DNA from 4 places in the Pseudomonas sp. NPDC089422 genome. Region 4 is predicted to be linked to each of the others. Evidence: predicted binding sites of a transcription regulator. Region 4 holds the regulator's gene; each other region holds the start of a gene.
What was found. Region 4 encodes FliA, which starts transcription of late flagellar genes. Its sites were predicted from a motif close to CTAAAGTTTNNNNNNNNNNNGCCGNTAA; they were not measured.
Positions count from the first base shown of each region.

Region 1: a site for FliA is predicted at 3,380-3,407, ahead of ACIPZ8_RS10635 (methyl-accepting chemotaxis protein). Genes of this name have one in related genera too.
Region 2: a site for FliA is predicted at 3,441-3,468, ahead of ACIPZ8_RS23200 (methyl-accepting chemotaxis protein). Genes of this name have one in related genera too.
Region 3: a site for FliA is predicted at 4,814-4,841, ahead of motA (flagellar motor stator protein MotA). Genes of this name have one in related genera too.

Region 1 is NZ_JBIVHW010000004.1:416,355-423,745, forward strand. Features, by position in the region: gene trmA (tRNA (uridine(54)-C5)-methyltransferase TrmA) at 1-800, shown strand, start outside; gene pcaG (protocatechuate 3,4-dioxygenase subunit alpha) at 899-1,504, opposite strand; gene pcaH (protocatechuate 3,4-dioxygenase subunit beta) at 1,515-2,234, opposite strand; gene ACIPZ8_RS10630 (neutral zinc metallopeptidase) at 2,423-3,313, shown strand; gene ACIPZ8_RS10635 (methyl-accepting chemotaxis protein) at 3,494-5,413, shown strand; gene ggt (gamma-glutamyltransferase) at 5,543-7,210, opposite strand; gene ACIPZ8_RS10645 (LysR family transcriptional regulator) at 7,328-7,391, opposite strand, start outside.
Region 2 is NZ_JBIVHW010000013.1:184,702-192,092, forward strand. Features, by position in the region: gene hflC (protease modulator HflC) at 1-214, shown strand, start outside; gene hflK (protease modulator HflK) at 201-1,241, shown strand; gene ACIPZ8_RS23195 (heavy metal translocating P-type ATPase) at 1,279-3,243, shown strand; gene ACIPZ8_RS23200 (methyl-accepting chemotaxis protein) at 3,528-5,153, shown strand; gene ACIPZ8_RS23205 (DUF3144 domain-containing protein) at 5,157-5,453, opposite strand; gene ACIPZ8_RS23210 (diguanylate cyclase domain-containing protein) at 5,538-6,389, opposite strand; gene ACIPZ8_RS23215 (isochorismatase family protein) at 6,509-6,997, shown strand; gene ACIPZ8_RS23220 (hypothetical protein) at 7,086-7,391, shown strand, end outside.
Region 3 is NZ_JBIVHW010000002.1:395,372-402,762, forward strand. Features, by position in the region: gene ACIPZ8_RS05435 (histidine kinase) at 1-99, opposite strand, end outside; gene serB (phosphoserine phosphatase SerB) at 235-1,449, shown strand; gene asd (archaetidylserine decarboxylase) at 1,508-2,371, opposite strand; gene ACIPZ8_RS05450 (rhodanese-like domain-containing protein) at 2,368-3,195, opposite strand; gene ACIPZ8_RS05455 (HDOD domain-containing protein) at 3,240-4,775, opposite strand; gene motA (flagellar motor stator protein MotA) at 4,906-5,757, shown strand; gene motB (flagellar motor protein MotB) at 5,761-6,795, shown strand; gene ACIPZ8_RS05470 (molecular chaperone Tir) at 6,829-7,308, opposite strand.
Region 4 is NZ_JBIVHW010000005.1:254,651-262,041, reverse strand. Features, by position in the region: gene flhA (flagellar biosynthesis protein FlhA) at 1-82, shown strand, start outside; gene flhF (flagellar biosynthesis protein FlhF) at 94-1,401, shown strand; gene fleN (flagellar synthesis regulator FleN) at 1,495-2,328, shown strand; gene fliA (RNA polymerase sigma factor FliA) at 2,325-3,065, shown strand; gene ACIPZ8_RS11860 (chemotaxis response regulator CheY) at 3,173-3,547, shown strand; gene ACIPZ8_RS11855 (protein phosphatase CheZ) at 3,566-4,354, shown strand; gene ACIPZ8_RS11850 (chemotaxis protein CheA) at 4,367-6,577, shown strand; gene ACIPZ8_RS11845 (chemotaxis response regulator protein-glutamate methylesterase) at 6,626-7,391, shown strand, end outside.

The DNA of each region.
Region 1 (7,391 bases), on a different contig from region 4:
GAGCCAGCGAGGAACTGGGCAATCGCCTGTTCCAGGTGGAGTTCCTCACCACCCTGGCTGGCGATGCCATGGTCACGATGTGCTACCACCGCCCGCTGGACGAAGCCTGGGAAGTGGCTGCCCGCCAGCTGGCCGAAGACCTCGGCGTGAGCCTGATCGGCCGTTCGAAGGGCAAGCGCCTGGTGATTGGCCGCGACTACGCGGTGGAAAAACTCGATGTGGCCGGTCGCGTATTCAGCTACCGCCAGCCGGAGGGCGCGTTCACCCAGCCCAACGGCGCGGTGAACCAGAAGATGCTGAGCTGGGCGTTCGAGGCCATTGGCGAGCGTGAGGACGACTTGCTGGAGCTGTATTGCGGCAACGGCAACTTCACCTTGCCGCTGGCCACCCGCGTGCGCCAGGTGCTGGCCACCGAAATCAGCAAGACCTCGGTCAATGCCGCGCTGAGCAACCTCGACGAGAACGCTGTGGATAACGTGCGGCTGGTGCGCCTGTCGGCGGAAGAGCTGACCCAGGCGCTGAACGAGGTGCGGCCGTTCCGTCGGCTGGAAGGGATCGACCTGAAAAGCTATGAGTTCGGCACCGTGTTCGTCGACCCGCCGCGTGCGGGGATGGACCCGGACACCTGCGAGCTGACCCGTCGGTTCGAGCGGATCCTGTACATCTCGTGCAACCCGGAGACGCTGGCGGCGAACATTGCCCAGTTGCAGGACACGCACCGCATCGAGCGTTGTGCGTTGTTCGACCAGTTCCCCTATACCCACCACATGGAAAGCGGCGTCCTGCTGGTTCGGCGTTAAAGCATTCGCGGGACAAGCCCGCTCCTACAGGTATTGCACAGCCTCTGTAGGAGCGGGCTTGCCCCGCGAATGGGCCGCAGAGCGGCCCCTGGCTTCACTCAGAAGTCGAAGAAGACCGTCTCCCCTTCCCCCTGAATACGGATATCGAAGCGATACGCCGTCTTCCCGTCCACCTCGCAACGTTTGGCAATCAAGGTTTCGCGGCGCTGTGGCTGCTCGATCAGGTTGAGCACCGGGCACTTGGCGTTGGCCTCGGCCTCGTCATCGAAATACAGGCGCGTGTGCAGGTGGATGTTGATCCCCCGGGCAAACAGGCTGATGTTGATGTGCGGCGCCATCGGCACGCCTGCGGCATTGTTCACCACTCCTGGCTTGACCGTGTGCACGGTCCACTCGCCGGCATCGAAGGTGGTGGCGGTGCGGCCGAAGCTGTTGAAGGCGTTTTCCAGGTTGTAGGCATCCTGGTACTGGCCATTGGCGTCGGCCTGCCACAGTTCCAGGAACGAATCACGCACCAGGTAGCCGTTGCCGTCATACACCTGGCCGATCAGCAGGATGTGCTCGCCCGCAGCGTCCGGCTTGGCCAGGCGGTTCCAGATTTCCTGGTCGCGCGTCGGGTTGCCGGCCGCTTCCAGGGCCAGGCCGATGTGGACGTAGGGGCCGGCAGTCTGCGAGGGGGTTTCCGGCAGCAGTTCGATAGGCATGGCGGGGTCCTCAGCAGTTTTCGAAGTGGGTCTTGCGCTGGCCGCGCAGCACGATGTCGAAGCGGTACGCCAGGCAGTCCATCGGGTTGGCGTTGCTCATGTCGAGCTTGGCGATCAACTGCTGTACGGCTTCAGGGTTGGCGATCGACTTGACGATCGGACACATCGGGATCAGCGGGTCACCTTCGAAATACAGCTGGGTGATCAGCTTGGTGGCGATCGACGGGCCGCTGATGGCGAAGTGGATGTGCGCCGGGCGCCAGTCGTTCGGGCCGTTGCGCCATGGGTACGGGCCCGGCTTGATGGTGCGGAAGCTGTAGTAGCCGTCGCGGTCGGTCAGGCAACGGCCGACGCCACCGAAGTTCGGGTCCAGCGGCGCCAGGTAGCGGTCGTTCTTGTGTCGGTAGCGGCCGCCGGCGTTGGCTTGCCACATCTCCACCAGGGTGTTCGGCACAGGCTTGCCGTACTGGTCGACGACGCGGCCGGCAACGATGATGCGCTCGCCGATGGGCAGGCCACCGTTGTTGAAGTTCAGCAGCAGGTCATGGTCGTTGGCACCGAAGCCCAGGTGGGAAAAGTCCGGGCCGGTGGTTTCGCTGATTGACTGCGGGATGCTGACCAGTGCCTGGCGCGGCGAGCGGGCAATGGACGTCTTGTAGTCGGGCGTCAGGGCCTTGGGGTGCCAGTTGCGATCACGGATCACGAAGCGGCTGTTGTCCTGGGCGGGCATGCCGGATTCCTCTCTTGGAATTATGAAAACGCCTGTACACGGCAGGCGGACTTGCAGTTTCAGATAGGTCGCGCGGGATGGATATTGAAATCAGCCGCCCATTACATAACCAAACGGTTATGTATTAGTCGCTTTGGCTGGGGTGATCTAATCTTTATCCCCATGTTTCACGCTCTGGAGAGCACTTCATGGAATGGCGAAAAGGCCGGCGCAGCGACAACGTGGTCGATGCACGCGGCGAAGGTGGCGGCGGCGGCATGCGTTTTGGCGGCGGCAAGGGGCTGGGGCTCGGCGCGGTGCTGCTGATCGTCGGCATCGGCTGGCTGACCGGCCAGGACCCGCTGCAGATCCTTGGCCAGCTCGCTGGGCAGATGGATCAACAGCAACAGCAGACAGCGCCAAGTGGTGCCGGCGGCAAGGCGCCGCCAGCCAATGACCAACAGGCGCAGTTCGTCGCCTCGATCCTGGGCGACACCGAAGACACCTGGAAGGCCCTGTTCGCCCAGGCTGGCAAGCAATACCGCGATCCCAAGCTGGTGCTGTTCAGCGGCCAGGTGAATTCGGCCTGCGGTTTTGCTTCCGCGGCAGTCGGGCCGTTCTACTGCCCGGCGGATCAGCGTGTCTACCTGGACATGTCGTTCTTCCGCGAGATGGAAACCCGCTTCGCTGCAGCGGGCGATTTTGCCCAGGCCTACGTGATCGCCCACGAGATCGGCCACCACGTGCAGACCTTGCTGGGGGTATCGGCCAAGGTCGATGCTGCGCGACGCAGCGGCCAGCGCATGGAAGGCGACAATGGCCTGCTGGTGCGTCAGGAACTGCAGGCTGACTGCCTGGCCGGGGTGTGGGCCTATCAGGCGCAGAAGCGGCTGAACTGGCTGGAGCCCGGCGATGTCGAGGAGGCCCTGAACGCGGCCAATGCCATTGGTGATGACCGGCTACAGCAGCAGGGCCAGGGGCGCGTGGTGCCCGACTCCTTCACCCATGGCACCTCGGCGCAGCGGGTGCGCTGGTTCAAGGCCGGGTTTGCCCAAGGTAATGTGAACAGCTGCGACACCTTCAGTGCGCGTAGCCTTTGAGATTTTGGGGCCGCTTTGCGGCCCCCTGCGATTGTCCAAATAGTTACAAATCAGCTGAAAAAGCGATTCAGCTTTCCGTGGGTCGTGCCGATAACACCTGCACGAGTCAGCGGGCCCCCAGAACAACAACGCCCTGCGATCGATGATCAAGTGAGCGAATGAATTTTCTGGAGAGCGTGCATGAACAGCTGGTTCGCCAATATCAGCGTCAACCTCAAACTCGGCCTGGGCTTCGGCCTGGTGCTGGTCCTTACCGGCCTGCTGGCCCTGACCGGCTGGACCAGCCTGGGCAGCCTGATCGACCGCAGCAACTGGATGGGCGACATCGGCCAGCTCAACAAGGACCTGACCGACCTGCGCATTTCGCGCCTGCAATACATGATCGCCAACGGCGATGACGCCGCCGCTGCCAACACCCAGGCCAAGCTCGACGCCTTCAGCAAGCAGCAGCAATACCTGGTCACCACCTTTACCAGCCCGGCCAACGTCGTGCTGCTCAAGGAGCTGGGGCAGACCATCAGCGAGTACAAGGTGTCGCTGAACAAGATGCGCGCGGGCTACAAGAACTCGCTGGCCGCCCGTGATGCGATGAACGTGTCGGCGGCCAAGGCCGATGACGCCATGGAAGTCCTCAGTCAGGACGTCATGTCCCGCCCCGAAGCCGACAGTGTGCGCCTGGCCCAGTACCAGCTGATCAGCAAGGCGCGCCAGCAACTGCTGCAGGTGCGCATCGATGTGCGCGGCTACATCGCCGACAACACCGCCGCCAACGAGCAGGCCGCCCTGCGCCAGCTGGAGGGTGCGCTGGCCGACATCGACAACCTCAAGCGCCAGCTGCCAGCTGAGGCCACCCGCGTGCAGCAGTTCGAGCAGTCGGTGCTGACCTATCGCGATGCCGTGCGCCAATTCCGCGATGCAGTCGCCGATATCACCGTTGCCCGTGCGGAAATGACCGTGCAGGGTGCCGACATCGTCAAGCGCAGCGACGCGCTGTACAAGATCCAGCTGGAGCGTCGTGACGCCGAAAGCATTCAGGCCCGCAGCCTGCAGACCATCGCCACCCTGCTGGCACTGCTGGCCGGCGTCATCGCCGCCGTGGTCATCACGCGCCAGATCACCCGTCCGCTGCGCGATACCCTGCAAGCCGTTGAACGCATCGCCGGTGGCGACCTGACCCACGACCTGCGCGTCACCCGCCGCGACGAAATCGGCGTGCTGCAGCAAGGCATCGCGCGCATGGGCACCACCCTGCGCGAGCTGATCAGCGGCATCCGTGACGGTGTCACCCAGATCGCCAGCGCTGCCGAAGAGCTGTCGGCAGTGACCGAGCAGACCAGCGCCGGCGCCAACAGCCAGAAGGTCGAGACCGACCAGGTGGCCACCGCCATGCACGAAATGGCCGCCACCGTTCAGGAAGTGGCGCGCAACGCCGAACAGGCTTCGCACGCGGCCACCGGTGCCGACGACGAAGCCCGTGCCGGTGACCGCGTGGTGGGCGAGGCGATCAGCCAGATCGAGCGTCTGGCCGAGGAAGTGCACCGCTCCACCGAGGCCATGAACCTGCTGCAGCAGGAAAGCCAGAAGATCGGCAGCGTGATGGACGTGATCAAGTCGGTGGCCGAGCAGACCAACCTGCTGGCGCTCAACGCCGCGATCGAGGCGGCCCGCGCCGGTGAGGCCGGCCGTGGCTTCGCCGTGGTGGCCGACGAAGTGCGTGGCCTGGCCCAGCGCACGCAGAAGTCCACCGAAGAGATCGAAGAGCTGGTGGCCAGCCTGCAGCACGGTACCCAGCAGGTGGCCAATGCCATGCAGGGCAGCCGCACGCTGACCGACAGCAGTGTCGAGCTGGCACGCAAGGCCGGTGCCTCGCTGGAGAACATCACCGGCACGGTGTCGAACATCCAGTCGATGAACCAGCAGATCGCGGCGGCGGCCGAGCAGCAGAGCGCGGTGGCTGAAGAGATCAGCCGCAGCATCCTCAATGTGCGGGATGTGTCCGAACAGACTGCAGCGGCCAGTGATGAGACCGCTGCGTCCAGCGTCGAGCTGGCGCGCCTGGGTGGTCATCTGCAGATGCTGGTCAGCCAGTTCCGCGTCTGACCTCAAGGCCCAGGGGCCGCTTTGCGGCCCTTTCGCGACACAAGGCCGCTCCTACAGTGAAACGCGATTTTCTGTAGGAGCGGCCTTGTGTCGCGAAAGGAGGGCAAAGCCCTCCCGGCAATCTCGATATTACTTCACGATCATCCCTACTCCACGCCCACGCGGATCGGAAGCGGTCTCGACCTTCGCCCCGTCCACCCGGATCGCCTGGATATCGCCCATCTCCCAGCCCTGATCCTCCAGCACATAGCCCATCTTCTTTAGCTCATCAGCCACCGGCCCGGTCAGCGGCGCGTAACTGTCGAAGTAGAGGGTGTCCTTGGGCAGCAACTGATGGTGCACACGCTGCGCCGCCACGGCCTTCTCCAGCGGCATGCCGTAGTCGTACAGGTTGTTCATCACCTGGAAGATCGAGGTGAAGATCCGCGAACCACCCGGGGTACCGATCACCAGCTCGACTTTGCCGTCGCGGGTCATCAGGCTGGGGCTCATCGATGACAGCATGCGCTTGCCCGGTTCGATGGCGTTGGCGTCACCGCCGACCACGCCAAAGGCATTCGCGGCGCCCGGCTTGGCGCTGAAGTCATCCATCTCGTCGTTGAGCAGGAAGCCCGCGCCCTTGACCACCACACCGCTGCCGTAATCGAGATTGAGGGTGTAGGTGTTGCTGACGGCGTTGCCCTGCTTGTCGACGATCGAGAAGTGCGTGGTCTGGTGCGGCTCCAGGCCCGGTTTGACCTTGTCGGTTGCGGAAATGGCCTTCGGGTTGACCTGGGCGGCGCGCTTGGCCAGGTAGTCCGTGGCCACCAGCTGGTCGACCGGCACCTTGGTGAACGCCGGGTCGCCGAGGTAGTCGGCACGGTCGGCGAACACACGCTTTTCAATCTCCGAAAGCAGGTGGATGTACTGCGCCGAGTTGTGCGCCACACCCTTGAAGTCTGCCGCGCGGTCTTCCTTGATGCCCAGCAACTGGGCCAGGGCCACGCCGCCGGAGCTTGGTGGTGGCGCGGTGTAGACCACATTGCCGCGCCAGCTGATGGCGACCGGCTCGCGCCACACGGCCTTGTAGTCCTTGAGGTCGTCCTTGGTGATCAGGCCCTTGTCGGCCTGCATCTGCGCCACCAGCAGGTCGGCGGTCTTGCCCTGGTAGAACTCGCTTACGCCTTTGTCGGCGATGCGTTCGAGGGTCTGGGCCATTTCCGGCTGTTTGAACAGCTCACCGACCTTCATGTTGCCGAAGTAGTCGTTGAAGTTGGTCGCGGTCTTGAACATGCCTTGGGCATCGTTGCGGTACTGGTACTGCTTTTCGGCGACCTTGAAGCCGTTTTTCGCATAGCCGATGGCCGGGGTCAGCAACTCGCTCCAGGGCAGCTTGCCGAACTTCTGGTGGGCCTCCCACAGGCCCATCACGGTGCCAGGTACGCCTGCGGCGCGCACGCCAACCAGGCTCAGGTTCTCGATCACCTCGCCCTTGTCGTCCAGATACATGTTGCGCGTGGCGGCCTTGGGTGCCACTTCGCGGTAGTCGAGGAAGTACGGCTTGCCGTCGACGAACAGGGTCATGAAGCCACCGCCGCCGATGTTGCCCGCCTCAGGGTAGGTCACCGCCAGGGTGAACGCCGTCGCCACCGCAGCATCCACCGCGTTGCCGCCCTTCTTGAGAATGTCGGCGGCTACCTGTGCACCATATTGATCGGGTGCGGCTACAGCGCCGCCTTCCAACGTGGCGGCGTAAGTCGAGGAACAGCTCAGGATCGCGGCTGCCAGAGCCAGGTACTGGAACGGGACGATACGCATGACACTTCCTTGGTGTTGTTTTTGTTGAGCAGTCAGTAAGGCCGAAGCGCTGCGACTGTGCAATCAAACGCCGGAAGTTTCGCCGCCTGTGGACAGGATCTGTCGCGTTCAGGCAACTCAGCAGGCGTACATCGCCAGCTTGCGCTGGATGAAATCGAGGAAGCACTGGATACGCAGGGCC
Region 2 (7,391 bases), on a different contig from region 4:
GATCCAGGCGCAATCGCAGGTGCAGGCGGCAGACATCTACGGCAAGGCCTATGCCGGTGCGCCGCAGCTGTACACCATGCTGCGCTCGCTCGACACCCTCGGCTCGGTCATCAACCCTGGCACGAAACTGGTGTTGCGCACCGACGCGGCACCGTTCCGCGCCCTGGTAGAGGGGCCTGTGCTGCCGGCGGGGGCTGACCATGGCCAGCCGTGAGCCGTTGTCGGCCAGGCTGCCCGCCGGCCCCTGGCTGCAATCAGGGCGTATCGGCTTCCTGGCGTTGTACGTGGTGGCGCTGTTGGCGGCGGTGGGTTGGCTGTTTGGCAATGTGCGCCAGATAGGACCGGAGAACCGAGCGGTGGTCTTGCGCCTGGGGGCCGAGGCGCGCATCCAGAATGCGGGCTTGTTGCTGGCCTGGCCTGAGCCCTTCGAGCAAGTGGTGATGTTGCCCTCGGCAGCGCGGGTCAGCGAACGCCGGGTAGAGTTACTGCTGCGCTCGGAGCTTGCGCAGAAGTCCGACAAGGATGGCACCCTGGCCAGCGATGCCACGGCAGGCTCCGGTTACCTGCTGACCGGCGATGCCGGGGCGGTGCAGCTGGACGTGCGGGTGTTCTTTACGGTGAGCGACCCCTACGCCTACGCGCGCCAGGGGCAACATGTGCAACCCGCCCTGGACCGCCTGGTGGAACGCAACGCCGTGCAGATCTGCGCCTCCCGCGACATGGATGCCATCCTGGTCGCCCGGCCCGAGCTGGTCGGCGGCGATGCCCGTCTGGCCGATCAACGCGAGCGGCTGCGCGGTGACCTGCAGCAAGGCATCAATGGCAGCCTGGCGCGGCTGCGTTCGGCCGGTGCCAGCCTGGGGATCGAGGTGGTGCGGGTCGACATCCAGTCGTCGCTGCCGTGGTCGGCCGTCAGCGCGTTCAACGCGGTGCTCACCGCCAGCCAGCAGGCCGAGCAGGCGGTCGCCAAGGCCCGTAATGAGGCCGCGCGCCAATTGCAGCAGGCCACCCAGGCCGCCGACCGCACCGTGCAAGTGGCCCAGGCCGAAGCGAGTGAACGCCTGTCCCGCGCCCAGGCCGCCACCGCGACGATCGTTGGCCTGACCCGGCAGCAGGATCCGCAGTTGCTGCTGCGCCTCTACCGTGAGCGGGTGCCGGCGATCCTGGCGCACGCCGGGTCGGTCACCACCGTCAACAAAGATGACGCCGGGCACATGATCCTGCAGGGCCCTGCGCAATGACTACGACGCCTTTTCCCCAGTTCTGGAGCTGCTCGCGATGAGTACTCATCACTGCCATGGTCACGGGCACCATCACCATGCCCATTCCCACCTCACGTCCGGCCTGTTGTCGCAGGCCGAGCAGCGCACCGCCGCACGCCAGCTGAGCCTGGCGATGCTGGCCCTGGGGTTGCTGGGGCTGGGGCTGGTCTGGCGCTGGCTGGCGCCGACGCAAGAGGGCGTCAGCCAACTGCTGCTGGGCGCTGCCTCGCTGCTGGTGGCGGTGCCGGTGCTGCGCTCGGCCTGGTACAGCCTGCTGCACCCCAGCCTGCATGGCATTACCGATCAGCTGATCGCCCTGGCCATGTTGGGCGCCTGGGCAACCGGCGACCTGGCCACCGCGGCGCTGCTGCCGATCATCATGATCTTCGGGCACATGCTCGAAGAACGCAGCGTGCTGGGTTCGCAAGAGGCCATTGCTGCGCTGGGGCAGTTGACCCGCAGCCATGCGCGGCTCATCGATGCCGATGGCCAGGTGCGCGAGGTCGATAACGCCAGCCTCAAGCCAGGTGACCAGGTCGAGGTGCGCGCCGGTGACCGCGTGCCAGCCGACGGCCGTGTCCTGCAGGGGCAGGCCAGCCTCGATACTGCGCCCATCACCGGCGAGGCGGTGCCGCTGGAAGTGGCCAGCGGCATGGATGTCCATGGTGGTTCGATCAACCTGGACGGTTTGCTGCGGGTCGAGGTTACCCGGGTTGGCGATGACTCGACCTTGGGCAAGGTCATCGCCCTGATGCAGCGCGCCGAGCAAGCCAAGCCGCCCATTACCCGGCTGCTCGAACGCCACGCCGGGCGCTACCTGGTCCTGGTGTTGCTGATTGCCGCCGTGACCTGGTTCATCACCCGCGATGCCCAAGCCATGCTGGCCGTGCTGGTGGCGGCCTGCCCGTGCGCACTGGTGCTGTCGGCGCCGGCGACGGCGGTGGCGGGGATTGCCGTCGCTGCCCGGCATGGCATTCTGATTCGCGGTTCGGCCTTTCTCGAGGAGCTGGCCGACTTGTCTTCGCTGGTGATCGACAAGACGGGCACGCTGACCTATGGCGACCTGCGTCTGCGCAGCGTGGTCGGTACTGCAGCGGCAGTGCCCCAGGCCGATATCGTCAACCTCGCGGCCAGCCTCGGCGCCGCCAGCAGCCATCCGGTCAGCCGGGCCCTGGCGACGCTGGTGCCCCATGAGCAGCATCTGGCCCTGCTGGACATCCACGAACGCCAGGGCTTTGGCGTGGTGGCGCACACGGCCGAGGGTGAAGCGGCCCTGGGGCGCCCGGAGCTGTTCCGCCAGCTGGGCCTGCAGGTGCCGCCCGTGCCCGAGCATGACGGCCCGATTGCCGGCCTGGCGCTGAACGGGCAGTTCCTCGCCTGGCTGCTGCTGGCCGACCATGTGCGGGCAGAGTCTGCAGAGGCGATGCAGCAGCTGCGCGAGCTTGGCCTGCAGCGTCAGTTGCTGCTGACCGGTGACCGCAGCCGTGTCGCCGAAGCCGTTGCCGAGCAGGTCGGCATGACGCGTGTGGTGGCTGAAGCCCTGCCGAAAGACAAGATGCACCACGTCAACCAGGAACTGCAGCTGGGCTTCCGCCCGTTGGTGGTGGGTGACGGCATCAATGATTCGCTGGCGCTGAAGGCCGGTGTGGTCGGGGTGGCCATGGGCGCCAATGGTGCCGACATTGCCCTGGCCGCAGCGGATATCGTGCTCATCAACGGCGACCTGCGGCGCCTGGCCACCTGTATCCGCCTCAGCCGCCAGTGCCGACGCACACTCCAGGTGAATGTGCTGATCGGCCTGGGCTGGACCTTGGCGATTGTGGTCGCTGCCGCATTCGGCCTGCTGGGCGCGGCGGGGGCCATGGTCGCTGCGCTGCTGCACAACCTCAGCACGCTGCTGGTGCTGACCAACGCCGGGCGCCTGTTGCGCTATGACGAACGGCTCGGGCAGAGCAACCCGGTACCGGCGCTGCAGCCCTAGCTGGGCAGGGCGTCAGTCCGCTACGTTGTTCCAGCTTGAGATCATGAAACGCAACTGGCCTCTGCGGTGCGTCGCGCGAGACACCGCAGCGTGCCCGTGAGTTGCACGACTGCTGAATACGCGGATCACTTCGCGCATCCCGGCGCAAGGCACCAGCAACATCCGTTCGGTTATCGAACACAAGCCGCATTCGCGCACTCAAGCCTGCCACGGCAACTCCGATAGCTGCTCACCCACCGTCGAAACCTCGACCAGAAGTGGCGTCAACAAGGAGTACTGCCCGCATGTTTGCCGACCTGAAGATCCGTACCGGAATGTTCTGGGTGCTGTTGTTGTTCAGCCTGACGTTGCTGTTTTCCACCGTCAGTGCCTGGCGGGCCGCGCTGGGCAGCGACCAGCAGATCACCGAACTCGACCAGACCGCACACCAGTCGGACCGGCTGAACAATGCACTGCTGATGGCTATCCGCTCCAGTGCCAACGTGTCGTCGGGCTTCATCGAGCAACTGGGCGGCCATGACGAGAGTGCGAACAAACGCATGGCGCTGTCGGTCGAGCTGAACGACAAGAGCCAGAAGTTGATCGACGAGTTCGTCGACAACGCCCGCGAACCGGCGCTGCACGCGGTGGCCAGCGAGCTGCAAGCCGCCTTCGGCGAGTATGCCAAGGCGGTAGCCGGGCAGCGCGAAGCCACGCGTCAACGCTCGCTGGAGCAGTACTTCAAGGTCAACACCGATGCTGGCAACGCCATGGGCCGGCTGCAGGCGCTGCGCCAGCAACTGGTCGCCGCCTTGAGCGAACGCGGCCAGCAGATCATGCAGGCATCCGACCGTCGCCTGGAGCGTGCACAACAGCTGAGCCTGGCGCTGCTGGCGGTGACGCTGCTGCTTGCCGGCCTGTGCTGGGCCTTCATCGCCCAGCGCGTGCTGCACCCGCTGGGCGAGGCGGGCCGGCATTTTCAGCGGATCGCCGGTGGCGACCTGAGCGTGCCGGTGCAGGTGCGTCAGCGCAATGAGATCGGCCAGCTGTTTCATGAGCTGGAGCGCATGCAGCAGAGCCAACGCGATACCTTGGGCAAGATCAGCAGCTGCACCCGGCAACTGGCCGGTGCGGCGGGTGCACTGAACACGATTACTGAACAAAGCGTCAACAACCTGCGCCAGCAAGGCCAGGAGCTGGAACAGGCCGCCACTGCCGTCACCGAAATGACCACGGCGGTGGAGGAGGTCGCCCGCAATGCGGTCACGACCTCCCAGGCAACCCATGAGTCCAACCAGCTGGCGGAGAAAAGCCGTCAGCAAGTCAGCGAAAACATCGACGGCACCCAGGCCATGAGCCGCGAAATCCAGACCAGCAGTGGCCACCTGGAGCAGTTGGTGGGGCAGGTCCGGGATATTGGCAAGGTGCTGGAAGTGATCCGTTCGGTGTCCGAGCAGACCAACCTGCTGGCCCTCAACGCGGCCATCGAGGCGGCCCGCGCCGGGGATGCCGGGCGCGGCTTTGCCGTGGTCGCCGATGAAGTACGCACGCTCGCCTACCGCACCCAGGCCTCGACCCAGGAAATCGAGCAGATGATCGGCCGTGTGCAGCAGGGTACCGAAGCGGCTGTTGCGTCGATGCAGGCCAGCACCAGCCGGGCCCAGTCGACACTCGATGTCACCCTGGCTTCAGGCCAGGTGCTGGAGGGCATCTACAGCGCCATCGGCGCGATCAACGAGCGCAACCTGGTGATCGCCAGCGCAGCCGAAGAACAGGCGCAGGTGGCGCGCGAGGTGGATCGCAACCTGCTGAACATCCGCGAGCTGTCGAGCCAGTCGGCGGCGGGTGCGCAGCAGACCAGCGAGGCCAGCCAGGCGTTGTCAGGGCTGGTCGGGGAGATGACGGCGCTGGTGGGGCGGTTCAGGGTCTGACGTTCAGCTGTCCTTGCCCAGCACGTAGCGGTCGAACTGCTCGATGTACTCGTCGACGTTGTCTTCCAGCATCATCCGGTACTGTTCGCTGAAGTACTTCAGGATTTCCTCGCGCGCGGCGGCCATTTCGGCGCCGGACTTGAAGTTGCGGGCGCTGAGCCAGGCACTGAAGCGGCTGGCGGCGAAGGTCATCGAGGCGCTGACCTTGCCGATATCGGCGAGGGTGTCGAGCTGCTGGTTGGCCAGGTCGATATGCGCATCGGCGCGATCATAGAATGCCTGGTCGGTGGCTTGGGTCATGGTGGGGTACCTGTGTGGGCCTGTCGTACGGGGCGCGCAGCATGCCACAGCGGGAACCTGCCGGCAGCAATTACCGGCAACCGTTTACCGCGCCGCGGAACGACGGCGCTTGTTGCGGTACATGGCGTCATCGGCGCAGTTGAGCAGGGTGTCGATGTCTGCGCCGTCGTCCGGATAGCAGGCCACGCCGATGCTGCAGGACGGCATGGGCAGCGCTCGCTGTTCGCTGGCCAGTGGTGTTGCCATGGCGGCGAGGATCTGGGCCATCTTTTCGGCTACTGCGCCCGCCGAGCTCAAGTCGGTCAGCAGCACGGTGAACTCGTCGCCGCCCATGCGCGCCACCGTGTCCTGTTCGCCGACACAGTCTTCCAGGCGCCTCGCGACGGCGCACAGCACCTGGTCACCGATGGCGTGCCCGTGCACATCGTTGATGCCCTTGAAGTCATTGATGTCCACGAACAGCAGCGCAAACGGGCGCGCGTGGCCCAGGGCGCTGGCCAGCCGCTCGTTGAACAGCGAGCGGTTGCACAACCGGGTCAGCGGGTCATGGTGGGCGAGAAAGCGCAACTGCTGCTCGGCCTGGGTCAGTGCCGTGATGTTGCGCGCCACGCCGATGCGCGCCCCCACCTCTTCGGACCAGAAGGCCGACCAGAGGATGTGTACCACGCCACCGTCCTTGCGCAGGTAGCGGTTGCGAAAGTCGCTGTGCGACTGGCCGTTCATCACCCGAATGATCGAGGCCCGCGTGGCGTCCAGGTCTTCGGGGTGCATGTAGCGGGTGATCGGGGTGCCGATCAGTTCGTCGGCACGGTAGCCGAGCAAGGCCTCGCAGGCATTGCTGACGAACACGATGGTGTTGTCCCGGTCGACCACGAACACGGTGTCGAGCATCAGCTGGATCAGCTTCGGGTAAAGTGCTTGCAGGTCAACAGGCATAGGGGCGTCCGCTGCATCGGGCTCGGGCGTGGCCAGCATACACAGAGCAGGGTTGGTTCCACCAGCGGCCATTCAAACAGATATACTCCGCGGCCGTTTTAAGCATTCAGGAGTCGTTCATGCAGCAGGTACTGCTCATCGTTGATGTCCAGTCCACCTTCAGCCCACCCGAATGGCTGGTGGACGGGATTCGCCTGTTGTCAGCGAGCATTCCGTCGATCGCCTCGGTCGAACTGCACGACGAGCAGGTGACGCCGTTCCAGCGCCAGCTCGGCTGGCACCCGGCGGCCGAGGACGAGTGCCTGGTCGAGGTCGACCAGGTGTTCATCAAGCATGGCTATGGCCAGACCGCCGAGGCCATCGCCCACATCCGGCAGCTTGGCGTTGAGCGCGTGCTGGTGTGCGGCATGCAGACCGAAACCTGCGTGCTGGCGGCAGGCTTTGCGCTGTTCGATGCCGGGCTCTGCCCGACCCTGGTGACCGACCTCACTGTCGGCTCATCGCTGGACCGCTCCGGCAAGTTGGGTACCGACCTCTGGAAGCATCACTTTGGCAACGTGACCACCCGTGCCGAGGTGATGGCCGAGGTCGCGCAGCCGGGCCGCTGAGAAAACCGCGAAAAGCCAGCGTGCATCGTTTAGCATGGGGGCGCCGATGCACCTGGCCCCCTTCCTTGTCGAAACGCACTATCTCCCCATGACTGCCTTTTACCTGAAGTTTCTCATCACCCCCACGCTCATGCTGGCCATCTCGCTGGCGGCCAAACGTTGGGGCACGCAAATCGGCGGGCTGCTTTCCGGGCTGCCGGTCACTTCAGCCCTGGTCGTGCTGTTCCTGAGCCTCGAACAGGGCCCCGGCTTCGCCTTGCAGGCCGTGCCTGGGGCCTTGGCTGGCCTGGCGGCGGTGCAGGCGACCTACCTGTTCTATTACCGGGTGACGCGACGAATCGGCGCATTCCCCGGCTGCATCGCCGCGTTGGCGGTATACGCAGCCATGGCTGCA
Region 3 (7,391 bases), on a different contig from region 4:
GGTGGCGATGCGTAGTGCCAGGGGCACGCGACGTTGGCGCAGGGCTCGGAAGATCATGATGAAGAAGTTGTCGGTTTTGACGGGCGTGGGCCGGTTCACAGAGCGCGGCTCTTAATGGCATAAAAGTGTTGGGCAGTATAGCGAGCAGTGTTTTGTCGGCAAAGTAGAGTTGGCGCCCGATGGTCATGGAAAATCGGTAGAATGCGCATTTTTCATCGAAGTCGGAGCCAGGTTGTGCGCGAAATCGTTCTGATCAACATCACCGGTGAGGACCGTCCGGGTCTCACCGCCGCCATTACCGGCGTCCTGCTCCAGGGCGGTGTGAACATCCTCGACATCGGCCTGGCGGTCATGCACGGCACCCTGTCGTTCGGCATCCTGGTCGATATCCCGGATAACGAAGTGGCTACCGGCCTGCTGCAGAGCGTGCAGTCCAAAGCCCACGAGTTGAACCTGCAAGCGCGTTACACGCCGATCTCCGAAGCCGACTACCAGCATTGGGCCGATGCCCAGGGCGAAGCGCGACATATCGTGACCCTGCTCAGCCGCAAGATCACGCCCGAGCAGCTGCAACGCGTCAGCGCCGTCATCAGCCAGTATGGCCTGACCATCGAACGTATCGAGCGCCTGTCGGCGCGGGTTACCCTGGGCGCGCCGAGCGAGAAGGGCAAGGCAGCGCTGGAAATTTCCGTGCGTGGCGTGCCGAGTGACGCCCAGGCATTGCGTGCGGATTTCTTCGCGTTGTCGGAAGAGCTGAACATCGACATCGCATTCCAGAAGGACGACCTGTTCCGCCGCAATCGCCGCCTGGCAGTATTCGACATGGACTCGACGCTGATCGAGGCTGAAGTCATCGATGAACTGGCCAAGGCAGCCGGCGTGGGTGAGCAGGTTGCTGCAATCACCGAGCGGGCCATGCGTGGCGAGCTGGACTTCCGCGCCAGCTTCAAGGAGCGCATGGCGCTGCTCAAGGGCCTGGATGTCGGCGTACTCGACGAGATCGGTGCTTCCCTGCGCCTGACCGAAGGTGCCGAGAACCTGTTCGCCGAGCTCAAGCGTCTGGGCTACAAGACGGCGATCCTGTCCGGTGGCTTCTCGTACTTCGCCAGGCAGGTGCAGGCGCGCCTGGGCATCGACTACGTGTTCGCCAACGAACTGGAAGTGGTCGATGGCAAGGTGACCGGCGTGGCCGTGGAGCCGATCGTCGATGCCCAGCGCAAGGCTGACCTTCTGCAGCAGCTGGCCAGTGAAGAAGGCCTGCAACTGGAACAGACCATCGCCGTGGGCGATGGTGCCAACGACCTGCCGATGCTGTCGCTGGCCGGCCTGGGCGTGGCCTTCCGCGCCAAGCCGCTGGTGCGCCAGTCGGCCAAGCAGGCTATTTCCACCTTGGGGCTGGATGGCGTGCTGTACCTGTTGGGCCTGCGCGACCGCGACGCCCGCGGCTGATCCGCCGTAAAAAAAAGGCCCTGCATGTTCATGCAGGGCCTTTTTTTTGGCCATGTGATCAAGCCTGGGCAGGGGTCGCCAGCAGTTCGCCCATGCGTACAGCCGAAGCTGCGCCCAGTGTCTGGGCCCATTTCACTTGCTCCGGGCCGAACAGCACGATGGCGGTCGAACCCAGCTTGAAGCGGCCCAGTTCGGCGCCTTTTTCCAGGTGAATCGGCGCACGGCTTTGTTCGTCGTAACGGAAGGTCTTCAGCTCACGCTTCGGCGGAGTGACCAGACCTGCCCATACGGTCTCGATCGAAGCGACGATCATGGCGCCAACCAGTACCACGGCCATCGGCCCGCGCTCGGTATCGAACAGGCACACCACGCGTTCGTTGCGGGCGAACAGCTCCGGAACGTTCTCGGCAGTGGTCTGGTTGACCGAGAACAGGCGGCCCGGCACGTAGACCATTTCGCGCAGGGTGCCGGCCAGCGGCATGTGCACGCGGTGGTAGTCCTTCGGCGACAGGTAGATGGTGGCGAACTCACCGCCCATGAACGGCGCGGCCAGTGCCGGATCACCACCGAGCAACTCAAGCGCGCTGAAGCTGTGGCCCTTGGCCTGGAAGATACGACCGTGCTCGATCGGGCCCAGCTGGCTGACGGCACCATCGGCCGGGCAGAGGATTGCGCCCGGGGTTTCGTCCAGCGGGCGTGCACCTGGTTTCAGGGCGCGGGTGAAGAAGGCGTTGAAGTGCTCGTAGGCGGTGAGGTCCTCGACCAGCGCTTCGCTCATGTTCACCTGGTAGCGCTTGGCGAACCAGGCGGTGAAGGCGTTCTTGAACCAGCGCGCACGGCACTCGGCGACGCAGCCAGCCAGGCGCGACAGCAAGTGGTGCGGCAACAGGTACTGGCTGAGGATGAACAGACGGGATTTCATTGAGTTGATTGTCCTTGAACTTCGACAGGCGTGTCCGGGTGGTTGCCCCATTCGCTCCACGATCCGGCATAGGCCTTGATGCGTGGGTAGCCGAGGGACTTGGCCACCAGGTAGGTGAAACCGGAGCGGCGGTGGGTCTGGCAGTGGGTGATCACTTCCTTGTCAGGCGTGATGCCCAATTGTTGCAGGACTTCAGCGATGTCCTTGCGGATGCGCAGATGGTCGTTGAGGTCCATGCCGGCCGTCCACTCGAAATTGACGGCACCGGGAATGTGCCCAGCCTTGGCGGCCAGGACTTTTTCGCCGTTGAATTCCTGCGGGCCGCGGGCATCCCAGACCACCAGGTCGTCGGCGCCCAGGCGGCTTTGCAGGTATTCGCGCGTGGCGGTCGGCTCGCTGTGCAGTTGCAGTTGCACGGGGGCATTGCCCGGCGTTGGCACGTCGGTGGAGAGCTTGTCCGCTGGCCAGGCCTGGATGCCGCCATTGAGGTAGTGGTAGCGCGCATGGCCGATGACATCGAGCAGCCAGATGAAACGCCCGGCCCAGCCGCCACCTTCGTCGTCGTATACCACATAGACGGCATCGTCACGGTGGCCCAGTTCGCTGAACAGCTTTTCCAGGTCGCCCAAGGCCGGCAGCAGGCCGGGCGCCGGCGGCTGGCCGAGCTGGGTGCGCTTGCCCTCGACGAAGCGGGCGCCGGGGATGTGCCCGCTGACATAGCGGTTGGCGCTGCTCAGGTCGACCAGGATCAGTTGGGGTGAAGCCAGGCGCGGCAGCAGGTCTGCGGCTTCGATCACCAAAGGCAGGCCGGAAAAGTCAGTCATCCACGTTCTCCAGTGTGGAAAGAGGGGCGATTGTAGCGCAAGGCTCAGGCGCCGCGGTTGGCAAACACCGCCAGCGCACGCTCGATACATTGCGAAGTCTTGCCGAAGGCCTGCACGCTGACATCGGCCAGTGGCTTGCCACCCTGGTCGGCCACGGCCAGCATCAACACCTGGTCGCCGACGGCCAGCGAGCGCAGCAACAGGTGTTCGCTTCGGAACAGCGCACGCAACGGCGCTGGCAGCAGCGCCGAGAACTGGGCGTGGTTCTCGGGCGTCAGGCGCAGTTGGCCGACCTTGCTCATCAGCTTTTGCAGCAGCTTGTTCTGCTCGATGTCCAGGGTGATGCCACCTGCTTCCTTGGGCAGGCCGGCGATCTGCTGTACGCGCAGGTAATCGGCGGCCTTGTCCAGGCTCAGCAGCATGATGCGCTGCATCCCGCAGGCTTCCAGCGCTTCGCGCGCATGGGTGGCCAGGTGAACGGCATTGGTGAACGGGCTTGGTTGTGCCAGCATGCCCTGGCACAGCTTGCGCCAGCGGCCGAGGTCTTCGCTGGAGGGCGGTGGCGGCGTCAGCATGTCCGGGTGCGGGCGGCGCTGGTGCCAGGGCCAGATCAGCGCTTCGGCGGGGTGGAACAGGGCATGACGGGCGTGGCGCCGGGCGCTGGCGGCTGCTTGTTGGTGAACCTGCTGTTGCACGTCTTCCAGCGAGGTCTGCAGGTAGAGCGCGGTCAGCAGTTGCCAGCGCAGCAGATGCGGGTTGTCCCAGCCCACCTGCGCCGCCAGCGCCAGGTTGTTGGCCAGCAGCACAGTATTGGCCGGTTCGTTGAACCAGCGGCGCAAGCCGGGTGCTTCGTCCAGCCGATGCTGCTGGCTGAGCAGGTCTTCTTCACGGGCGATGCTCAGTACCAGGGCCAATTGGTCGCGCTCTTCGAGCAGCAGGCGATAGCCTTGCGTCACCCACTTGGGCAGGCGCCAGTGTTCGGCCATGGCCTGGCACAGGGCGAAGATGCGCACGCCGAACAGTTCCTGCTCCACGTCTGCCGCGGTTTCGCCCTTGTGAATGACCCGCAGCTCCCAGGCGTCCAGCAGCTTGGGGTAGGCCAGGGCCAGCGGCCACAGGGGGGCGAGGAACAGCAGGCTGCCCCAGTGGATCTCCTGCCACAGGCGCGCCAGGCGGCTGGCAAACAGACCGTTGGCCTGTTGCGCGGCGTGCTGGCTGATCAACAGGAATTGGCGCAGCACGGGCGGGATGTCGTCTTCCGGCAGGGCAGGCAGGCGCATCAGCAGTTCCCTGCTGCGTGCCAGGCCCAGGCGGTTCAGGGCAATTTCCAGGCTTTCAGCCGGTTCGGCCTGGCTGGCGTTGGCGGGGTGGTTGGCCTCGCGCATCACCGACAGCACCAGGGCGGGGCTGTCCTGCATCAGTTCGGCAATTTCGCGCAACGAGCGGCGACTGTCGTTGATTGCGCTCATGACCCGGTCGTAACTCTGCTTGGGTACGGGCACACGAACACCATCGAGCAGCTTGACCCAGGCCTCTAGGGTACGCGGATTCTGAGTGGGCACCTTGGATTCCATTGGCATTTTGACATCAGTCCGAACTGGCTTTTCGCTTTTAGTGGCTATAGTCTGGCGCAGTTCTGCCGATAAGTAGAAGAAGAGTTTTAAAGCTCCCGTCCCTCTCCCTGACCACGACAGCAAGTGCTTTGATCCTATGGCTAAAATTATCGGCATCATCGTCGTATTCGCGAGCGTGCTCGGCGGATATGTACTCTCCCACGGCAAGATCGCGGCGCTGATCCAGCCGTTCGAAGTGCTGATCATCGGCGGTGCAGCCTTTGGCGCCTTCATGCAGGCCAACCCTGGTTACATGACCATGCATGTAATCAAGAAGTCGATGAAGATGTTCGGCTCACGCTTTTCCCATACGTTCTATCTGGAAGTGCTGGGCCTGGTGTACGAGATCCTCAACAAGAGCCGTCGCGAAGGCATGATGGCGATCGAGAGCGATATCGAAGACGCCGCCGCCAGCCCGATCTTCGCCAAGTACCCGGCGGTGTTGGGCGACGAGCGCATGACCGCGTTCATCTGCGACTACCTGCGCATCATGTCCACTGGCAACATGGCACCCCATGAGCTCGAAGGCCTGTTCGACATGGAGCTGCTGAGCATGAAGGAAGAGCTCGAGCACCCGTCGCACGCGGTTACCGGCATCGCCGACGGTATGCCTGGCTTCGGTATCGTGGCGGCGGTGCTGGGTATCGTGGTGACCATGGCGTCGCTCGGTGATGGCGACCAGAAGGCCATCGGCATGCACGTCGGTGCGGCACTGGTCGGTACCTTCTTCGGTATTCTTGCGGCCTACGGCTTCTTCGGCCCGTTGGCCAAGTGCCTTGAGCACGATGCCAAGGAAGAGCTCAACCTCTACGAATCGATCAAGGCCTCGCTGGTGGCCTCGGCGTCCGGCATGCCGCCTTCGCTGGCCGTCGAGTTCGGGCGCAAGGTGCTGTATCCGAAGCATCGTCCAAGCTTCGCCGAGCTGGAACAAGCGGTTCGCGGTCGCTGAGTCATGGAGAACAATCAGCCGATAATCATCAAGCGCGTCAAGCGCTTCGGTGGCGGGCACCATGGCGGCGCCTGGAAGATCGCCTTCGCCGACTTCGCCACGGCGATGATGGCGTTCTTCCTGGTGCTGTGGCTGTTATCCACGGCTACGCCTGAACAGAAGATCGCCATTGCCGGCTACTTCAAGGACCCGATCGGTTTTTCCGAGAGTGGCACGCCTTACATCATCGACCTGGGTGGCTCGCCGCAGCTGGCGCCGGAAAAGACCATCAACCCGGAGCAGAAGTCCGAGCCCACGCCTGACACCAGCATCCAGCTGGACAAGGACCAGGTCGAGACCATGGCCGAACAGGTCGAGCGCGAGCGCCTCGAGTTGCTGCTGCAGGAACTGCAGAACAAGGTCGAGGAAAACCCGCAGCTGCAGAAGTTCAAGGACCAGATCCTGTTCGAAATTACCCAGGACGGCTTGCGCATCCAGATCATGGATGCCGAGAATCGGCCGATGTTCGACATCGGCAGTGCGCGCCTGCAACCGTATTTCGAAGACATCCTGCTGGCCATGGCCGACACCATCAAGGCGGTGCCGAACAAGATCAGTATCAGTGGGCACACCGATGCCAAGCCGTACTCCGGCACTGGCGACTTCGGTAACTGGGAACTCTCGGCCAACCGTGCCAACGCTGCCCGTCGAGCCCTGGTGGCCGGTGGCTACCCGGATGGCCAGGTGGCGCGGGTAGTGGGTTATGCCTCGTCGTCGCTGTTCGATCGCAAGGACCCGTTCAACCCGGTCAACCGGCGTATCGACATCATCGTCCTGACCAAGAAGGCGCAGCGCAACATCGAGGGTGAGCAGGGTGCACCCGAGGCGCCAGCCCAGCCGGCTCCGCCAGCAGGAGCAGCGCCCGGGGCCGCGGCCCCGGCAGCACCGTCGGCAGGGGATGCGGCTGCCCAGGCGCCGATGCAGCCGCGTGAGCTGCGCCAGAAGCTGAACATCTTCGAGGACGGGACCTTGAAGATGGATGAGCAAAAGAACCAGTAACGGTCGACAGGGGCCGCAAAGCGGCCCCAAGACTCAGAACCCCCGCCTGATCTTGGCCTTGAGATCGGCATGAAAGAAATCCGCATTGTCCCGGTCGACACTCGATCCACGCTCCGCTGGCAGAATCATCGCCCGCTGAAACGTGCACTCATCGTGATACGCCCGCACGAACAGGTCGATATGTGACCGTTGGCGCATAACTGGCCACCTGTCGAGCTGCTCAGGTAACTCGCAGCCCCCGCTGAGATAGAAACTCACCCGTCGATTGGCTGTTATCGCAGCCTCCAGCAACCTGGCCGTCCACCAGTCATCGCCGGCTTCTGCGGGGAGCAGGCCGATCCAGTGGGTTGCATCGTTTATCTGTTGGCAGGCGCTGCCATGAGCGTCTTCGCGGGTGTGCCCGTCGGCACCGAACTCCACCAGCTGCGCGGTGATGCCTTCGAGCAGCAGGCGTTCGTTGAGGATGAAGGCGTCAAGCCGCTCTTCGTGGCGGTAACTGATAAAAACCGGCATCGCCGATGCCCTCCCTGATAGAAGTCATGACCTTCAGGGAAAGCGACAGGCAGGGCAATAGATGGCAGGGAAACCGGAGGCGT
Region 4 (7,391 bases):
GAATTTGCATGTTCTGGCGTATCAGGAAATACCGGATAACAAGCAAGTCACCATCGTTGCCACAGTGGGCCCCAACGGCTGAGGTAGTGGGTTATGCAAGTCAAGCGTTTTTTCGCCGCCGATATGCGTCAGGCCATGAAGCTGGTTCGTGATGAGCTGGGCTCCGATGCCGCCATCATCGGCAACCGCCGCATCGCCGGTGGTGTCGAGCTGACCGCCGCGCTGGACTACAAGCTGTCCGCGCTGGCCCCGCGCGTGCCCAACGTCGAGCTGGAAGAAGAGCTGCGCAAGACCCAGTCGCGCATCGCCACTGCCCAGGCCGAGCTGGACAACCGCGCCGAGGCCAGCGAAGGCAACCGCCAATTGTTCGCCGGCCAGTCGCTGACCGCCGCCGAGCCATTGATCGAAGCGCATGTCGATGCCCCGGCAGCGGCTGCCGCGCCTGCTCCGGCCCCGGTCGACCCGCGCCTGTTCGACGCCATGCGCTCGGAGCTGTCGGGCCTGCGTGAGCTGCTCGAAGTGCAGCTCGGCTCGTTGGCCTGGAACCAGCTGCAGGGCAGCAAACCGGCCCAGGCCAACCTCTGGCGTCGCCTGCAGCGCATTGGCCTGTCCGGCCCGATCGCCCGCGAACTGCTCGACCTCACCAATGGCATCGAAGAGCCGCGCCAGGCCTGGCGCATGCTGCTGGCGCACCTGGCACGGATGATCGAAGTGCCGCAGGTCGAACCGATCGAAGAGGGCGGCGTGATCGCCATGGTCGGCCCGGCCGGCATGGGCAAGACCACCACCCTGGCCAAGCTGGCAGCGCGTTACGTGCTCAAGTACGGCCCGCAGAACCTGGCCCTGGTGAGCATGGACAGTTTCCGCATCGGTGCCCAGGAGCAGCTCAAGACCCTGGGGCGCATCCTCAACGTACCGGTGACCTACGTCGATCCGGGCCAGTCGTTGGCCGCCGCGCTGGAGCCGCTGCTGCGCAAGCGCGTGGTGCTGATCGATACCGCCGGCCTGCAAGCCAGCGACCCGGCCCTGCGCATGCAGCTGGAAACCCTGGCCGGCCGTGGCATTGCCGCGAAGAACTACCTGGTGCTGGCCACCACCAGCCAGAAGCAGGTGCTGACCGCTGCCTACCACAGCTACAAGCGCTGCGGCCTGGCCGGATGCATCCTGACCAAACTCGATGAAACGGCGAGCCTCGGCGACGTGCTGAGCCTGGCCATCAGTCATGAACTGCCCGTGGCCTACCTCACCGACGGCCCGCGCATTCCTGACGACCTGCACCTGCCGCGCCCGCACCAGCTGGTGACCCGCGCGGTGAACGTGCAGCTGCAGGACGAGCCCAGCGAAGAGGCGATGGCCGACATGTTCGCTGATCTCTACCACAACCCGCGGCGCGCAGGTTGAGGATGAAGCGTATGCAAAGTACCTACATTCCGGGGTTGGCAGTGCTACCCCGCGTGTGGCTTGGGTCCAAGCGAGACAAGGTAAACAACGAACATGGGTAGCATGCATCCCGTACAGGTGATCGCCGTCACCGGTGGCAAAGGTGGCGTCGGCAAGACTAACGTTTCAGTGAACCTGTCCCTGGCGCTGGCCGAACTCGGCCGCCGGGTGATGTTGCTGGACGCCGACCTTGGCCTGGCCAATGTCGACGTATTGCTTGGCCTCACCCCGAAACGCACCCTGGCCGATGTCATCGAGGGGCGCTGCGAGCTGCGTGATGTGCTGTTGCAGGGGCCTGGCGGTGTGCGCATCGTGCCGGCCGCCTCCGGCACCCAGAGCATGGTGCACCTGGCCCCGGCCCAGCATGCCGGGCTGATACAGGCCTTCAGCGAGATCGGCGACAACCTCGACGTGCTGGTGATCGACACCGCTGCGGGTATCGGTGACTCGGTAGTCAGCTTCGTGCGCGCGGCGCAGGAAGTGCTGCTGGTGGTGTGCGACGAGCCAACCTCGATCACCGACGCCTACGCGCTGATCAAACTGCTCAATCGCGACTACGGCATGAACCGTTTCCGTGTGCTGGCCAACATGGCGCAGAGCCCGCAGGAAGGGCGCAACCTGTTCGCCAAGTTGACCAAGGTCACCGACCGCTTCCTTGACGTCGCCCTGCAATACGTCGGCGCCGTGCCGTATGACGAGAGCGTGCGCAAGGCGGTGCAGAAACAGCGCGCGGTGTACGAGGCTTTCCCTCGCTCCAAGTGTGCCCTGGCCTTCAAGGCCATCGCGCAGAAGGTCGACAGCTGGCCGCTGCCGGCCAACCCGCGCGGCCACCTTGAGTTCTTTGTCGAGCGCCTGGTGCAACCCACCAGCGCAGGACCTGTGCTATGAACGCGAGCGGCTTCAAGATGTACAGCAAGGCGTCGAAAGACGCCCAGTTCGAGCTGGTGGAACGCTACGCGCCGCTGGTCAAGCGCATCGCCTACCACTTGCTGGCACGCCTGCCGGCCAACGTCCAGGTCGAGGACCTGATCCAGGCCGGCATGATCGGCCTGCTGGAAGTGGCCAACAAGTACGACGCCAGCAAGGGCGCCAGCTTCGAAACCTACGCCGGCATCCGCATCCGCGGGGCGATGCTCGACGAGGTCCGCAAGGGCGATTGGGCACCGCGTTCGGTGCACCGCAATACGCGCATGGTCAGTGACGCGATGCGCGCCGTGGAAGCAAGAACGGGCCGCGACGCTAAAGATCATGAAGTTGCTGCCGAACTCCAATTGAGTCTCGATGATTACTACGGGATCCTGAACGATACCTTGGGCAGCCGCCTGTTCAGTTTCGACGACCTGTTGCAGGACGGCGAGCACGAAGGGTTGCACGAGGACGGCGCCAGTGGCCAGGTCGAGCCGTCGCGCGATCTGGAGGACGAGCGCTTCCAGGCTGCCCTGACCGATGCGATCGCCAACCTTCCGGAGCGTGAGCGCCTGGTGCTGGCGCTGTACTACGACGAAGAGCTGAACCTCAAGGAAATCGGTGAGGTGCTGGGGGTCAGCGAATCGCGTGTCAGCCAGTTGCACAGCCAGTGTGCCGCGCGCCTGCGCAGCCGCCTGGGGGAATGGCGGGCGCGTTGAGCCAAGGGTCGTTGCAGTCGTTTTCTACGTTGTACCGAATTGAATGAATACGCGTGCTCGGGGCCGAGCGCGTTTGAGACTGCTTGGAGGTCTACTTGAACAAAGATATGAAAATCCTCATCGTTGACGACTTTTCGACGATGCGGCGGATCATCAAGAACCTGTTGCGTGACCTGGGCTACACCAACACCGATGAAGCCGATGACGGCACCACCGCGCTGCCGATGCTCGAAAGCGGCCATTACGACTTCCTGGTGACTGACTGGAACATGCCTGGCATGACCGGTATCGACCTGCTGCGCAAGGTCCGTGCCCACGATCGCCTGAAGACCATGCCGGTGCTGATGGTGACCGCCGAAGCCAAGCGCGACCAGATCATCGAAGCGGCCCAGGCCGGCGTCAATGGTTACGTGGTCAAGCCGTTCACCGCCCAGGTGCTCAAAGAAAAGATCGAGAAGATCTTCGAACGCGTCAACGGCTGAGTCACGTCAGGGGGCGCCATGGAATCAACACAGACGTCTTTGGGGGAGTTCGAGTCGACCCTGAAGAAACATGCTCAGGAGCTGGTCGAGAGCCTGGAACGGGGCCGTTTCGGCGACGCGGTGCAGCTGATTCATCAGCTCAACCAGACCCGCGACCGTGGCCTGTACCAGGAAGTCGGCAAGCTCACCCGTGAACTGCACAGCGCGATCGTCAGCTTTCAGATCGACCCGCGCATGCCGCAGGCCGAGGAAGTCTCGCAGATCACCGACGCCACCGAGCGCCTGTCCTACGTGGTCAAGCTCACCGAGGGCGCTGCCAACCGCACCATGGACCTGGTGGAGGAGAGCACGCCGGTGCTCAACGAGCTGGCAGCCGAGGCGCAAGGCCTGAGCGTCGACTGGCAGCGCTTCATGCGCCGCGAAGTCGCAGCGCCGGAGTTCCGCGACCTGGTCAAGCGCGTCGACAGTTTCCTGACGCTCAGCGCCGAGGGTAACCGCAAGGTCGCCGGCCACCTCAACGACATTCTGCTGGCCCAGGACTATCAGGACCTGACCGGCCAGGTGATCAAGCGCGTGACGGCGCTGGTCACCGAAGTGGAAAGCAATCTGCTCAAGCTCGTGCTGATGGCCAGTCAGGTCGACCGTTTTGCCGGTATCGAACATGACCACCAGCAGCTGCGCGCTGAAAAAGATCAAGAAAAACATCCGACTCGGGGTGAAGGTCCGCAGATTCATGCCGATAAGCGTGAAGACGTTGTGTCCGGTCAGGACGACGTCGACGATCTGCTGTCCAGCCTGGGTTTTTAAGGAGCACGTTTAATGAGCTTCGGCGCCGATGAAGAAATCCTTCAGGATTTCCTGGTAGAAGCCGGCGAAATTCTTGAGCAACTGTCCGAGCAACTGGTCGAGCTGGAAAGCCGGCCCGACGATGCCGACCTGCTCAATGCGATCTTTCGCGGTTTCCACACTGTAAAAGGGGGCGCCGGCTTCCTTCAGCTGAACGAGCTGGTGGAATGCTGCCACATTGCCGAGAACGTGTTCGACATCCTGCGCAAAGGTGAGCGCCGGGTCGACGCGGAACTGATGGATGTGGTGCTCGAAGCACTGGACACGGTCAACAGCATGTTCGGCCAGGTGCGTGAGCGCAGCGAAGTGACCCCGGCCACGCCGGAGCTGCTGGCGGCCCTGTCGCGCCTGGCGGAACCTGCCAGCGCCGACGCCCCGGCAGCGGTGGTCGAAGCTGCGCCGGAGCCGGTGGCTGCCGAGGCGGACATTACCGACACCGAGTTCGAGCAGCTGCTCGACTCGCTCGACGCGGTCAAGGCCGAAGCGGCCGCAGCCGAAGAACAGCTGCAGGGCGAGACCCTGGGCGGCGCGGGTGACGACATCACCGACGCCGAGTTCGAATCGCTGCTCGATCAATTGCATGGCAAGGGCCAGTTCTCGCCCGAAGTGGCCGCCACCGAAGCGCTGGTCGATGGCAGTGCGCCGGTGAGCGACGAGATCACCGACGAAGAATTCGAGTCGTTGCTGGACCAGTTGCACGGCAAGGGCACCTTCCAGGCCGATGCCTTGCCGGCTGCCACCGCTGCAGTGGAAAACGTTGTCGCACCCGCCAGCAGTGACGAGATCACCGAGCACGAGTTCGAAGCGTTGCTCGACCAGTTGCACGGCAAGGGCAAGTTTTCCGGTGAAACCGATGCTGCCGAAGCGCCTGTCGCCGTGGCTGCGCCGGTTGTCGCCAAGGCCGAAAGCACACCGGTCGCCCGGCCAGCCCCGGCTGCGGCTGCTGCGGCCGCTGCCAAACCTGCCGCGCCTGCCCGCAGCCCGGCCCCGGCCGCGGAAAAGCCTGCCAGCGAAGCGGAAACCACCGTGCGTGTCGACACTGCGCGCCTGGACGAGATCATGAACATGGTCGGCGAGCTGGTGCTGGTGCGTAACCGCCTGGTGCGCCTGGGCCTGAACAGCGGCGACGAGGCCATGTCCAAGGCCGTGTCCAACCTCGACGTGGTCACCGCCGACCTGCAGACCGCGGTGATGAAGACCCGCATGCAGCCGATCAAGAAAGTCTTCGGCCGCTTCCCGCGCCTGGTCCGCGACCTGGCTCGGCAACTGAAGAAAGAGATCAACCTGGAGCTGGTCGGTGAAGAGACCGACCTCGACAAGAACCTCGTCGAGGCCCTGGCCGACCCGCTGGTGCACCTGGTGCGCAACGCGGTCGACCACGGTGTCGAGATGCCGGACGAGCGTGAAGCCTCCGGCAAGGCCCGGACCGGCCGTGTGGTGCTGTCGGCCGAGCAGGAAGGCGACCACATCCTGCTGTCGATCTCCGACGACGGCAAGGGCATGGACCCGAACATCCTGCGCGCCAAGGCCGTGGAAAAGGGCCTGATGGACAAGGACGCCGCCGACCGCCTGAGCGAGTCGGACTGCTACAACCTGATCTTCGCCCCGGGCTTCTCGACCAAGACCGAGATTTCCGACGTGTCCGGCCGCGGCGTCGGCATGGACGTGGTGAAGACCAAGATTTCCCAGCTCAACGGCTCGATCAACATCTTCTCGGCCAAGGGCCAGGGCTCGAAGATCGTCATCAAGGTGCCGCTGACCCTGGCGATCATGCCGACCCTGATGGTGATGCTGGGCAACCAGGCGTTCGCTTTCCCGCTGGTCAACGTCAACGAGATCTTCCACCTCGACCTGTCGCGCACCAACGTGGTCGACGGCCAGGAAGTGGTGATCGTGCGCGACAAGGCGCTGCCGCTGTTCTACCTCAAGCGCTGGCTGGTTCAGGGCCAGGTGCACGAGGAGCAGCGCGAGGGCCATGTGGTGATCCTGTCGGTCGGTACCCAGCGTATCGGCTTCGTGGTCGACCAGCTGGTGGGCCAGGAAGAGGTGGTGATCAAGCCGCTGGGCAAGATGCTGCAGGGCACCCCGGGCATGTCCGGCGCCACCATCACCGGTGACGGCCGCATCGCGCTGATTCTCGACGTGCCGAGCATGCTCAAGCGTTACGCGGCACGGCGTATCTGATTTTCGGCGGCGCACCCTGGCGGGTTGCGCCGCCTATATGGAGTGTTTATGGCAGTCAAGGTCCTGGTGGTGGATGATTCCGGTTTCTTCCGCCGCCGCGTTTCGGAAATCCTCTCGGCGGACCCGACGATCCAGGTGGTCGGCACCGCGACCAACGGCAGGGAAGCGATCGACCAGGCACTGGCGCTCAAACCCGATGTCATCACCATGGACTACGAAATGCCCATGATGGATGGCATCACCGCAGTGCGGCACATCATGCAGCGCTGCCCGACGCCAGTGTTGATGTTCTCCTCGCTGACCCATGAAGGTGCCCGCGTCACCCTCGACGCGCTGGATGCCGGTGCGGTGGACTACCTGCCGAAGAACTTTGAAGACATCTCGCGCAACCCGGAGAAGGTCAAGCAGCTGCTGTGCGAGAAGGTGCATACCCTCTCGCGCAGCAACCGCCGTTTCGGCGGTTACAGCAGCCACGCGCCGCTCACCGCTCCGGCACCGGCCAGCAGCCATGCACCCGCCAGCAGCCTGGCCAGCGCCGCGCCGGTGCGGCCTGCCGCGCCTGCCCGTGCGGCGGCACCGGCACCGGCGCATGCCCCGGCACCCAAGCGCAAGCCTTACAAGCTGGTGGCGATCGGTACCTCCACCGGCGGCCCGGTGGCCCTGCAGCGGGTGCTGACGCAGCTGCCGGCGAGCTTCCCGGCACCGATCGTGCTGATCCAGCACATGCCCGCGGCCTTCACCAAAGCATTCGCCGAACGCCTCGACAAGCTGTGCAAGATCAGCGTCAAGGAAGCCGAGGACGGCGACATGCTGC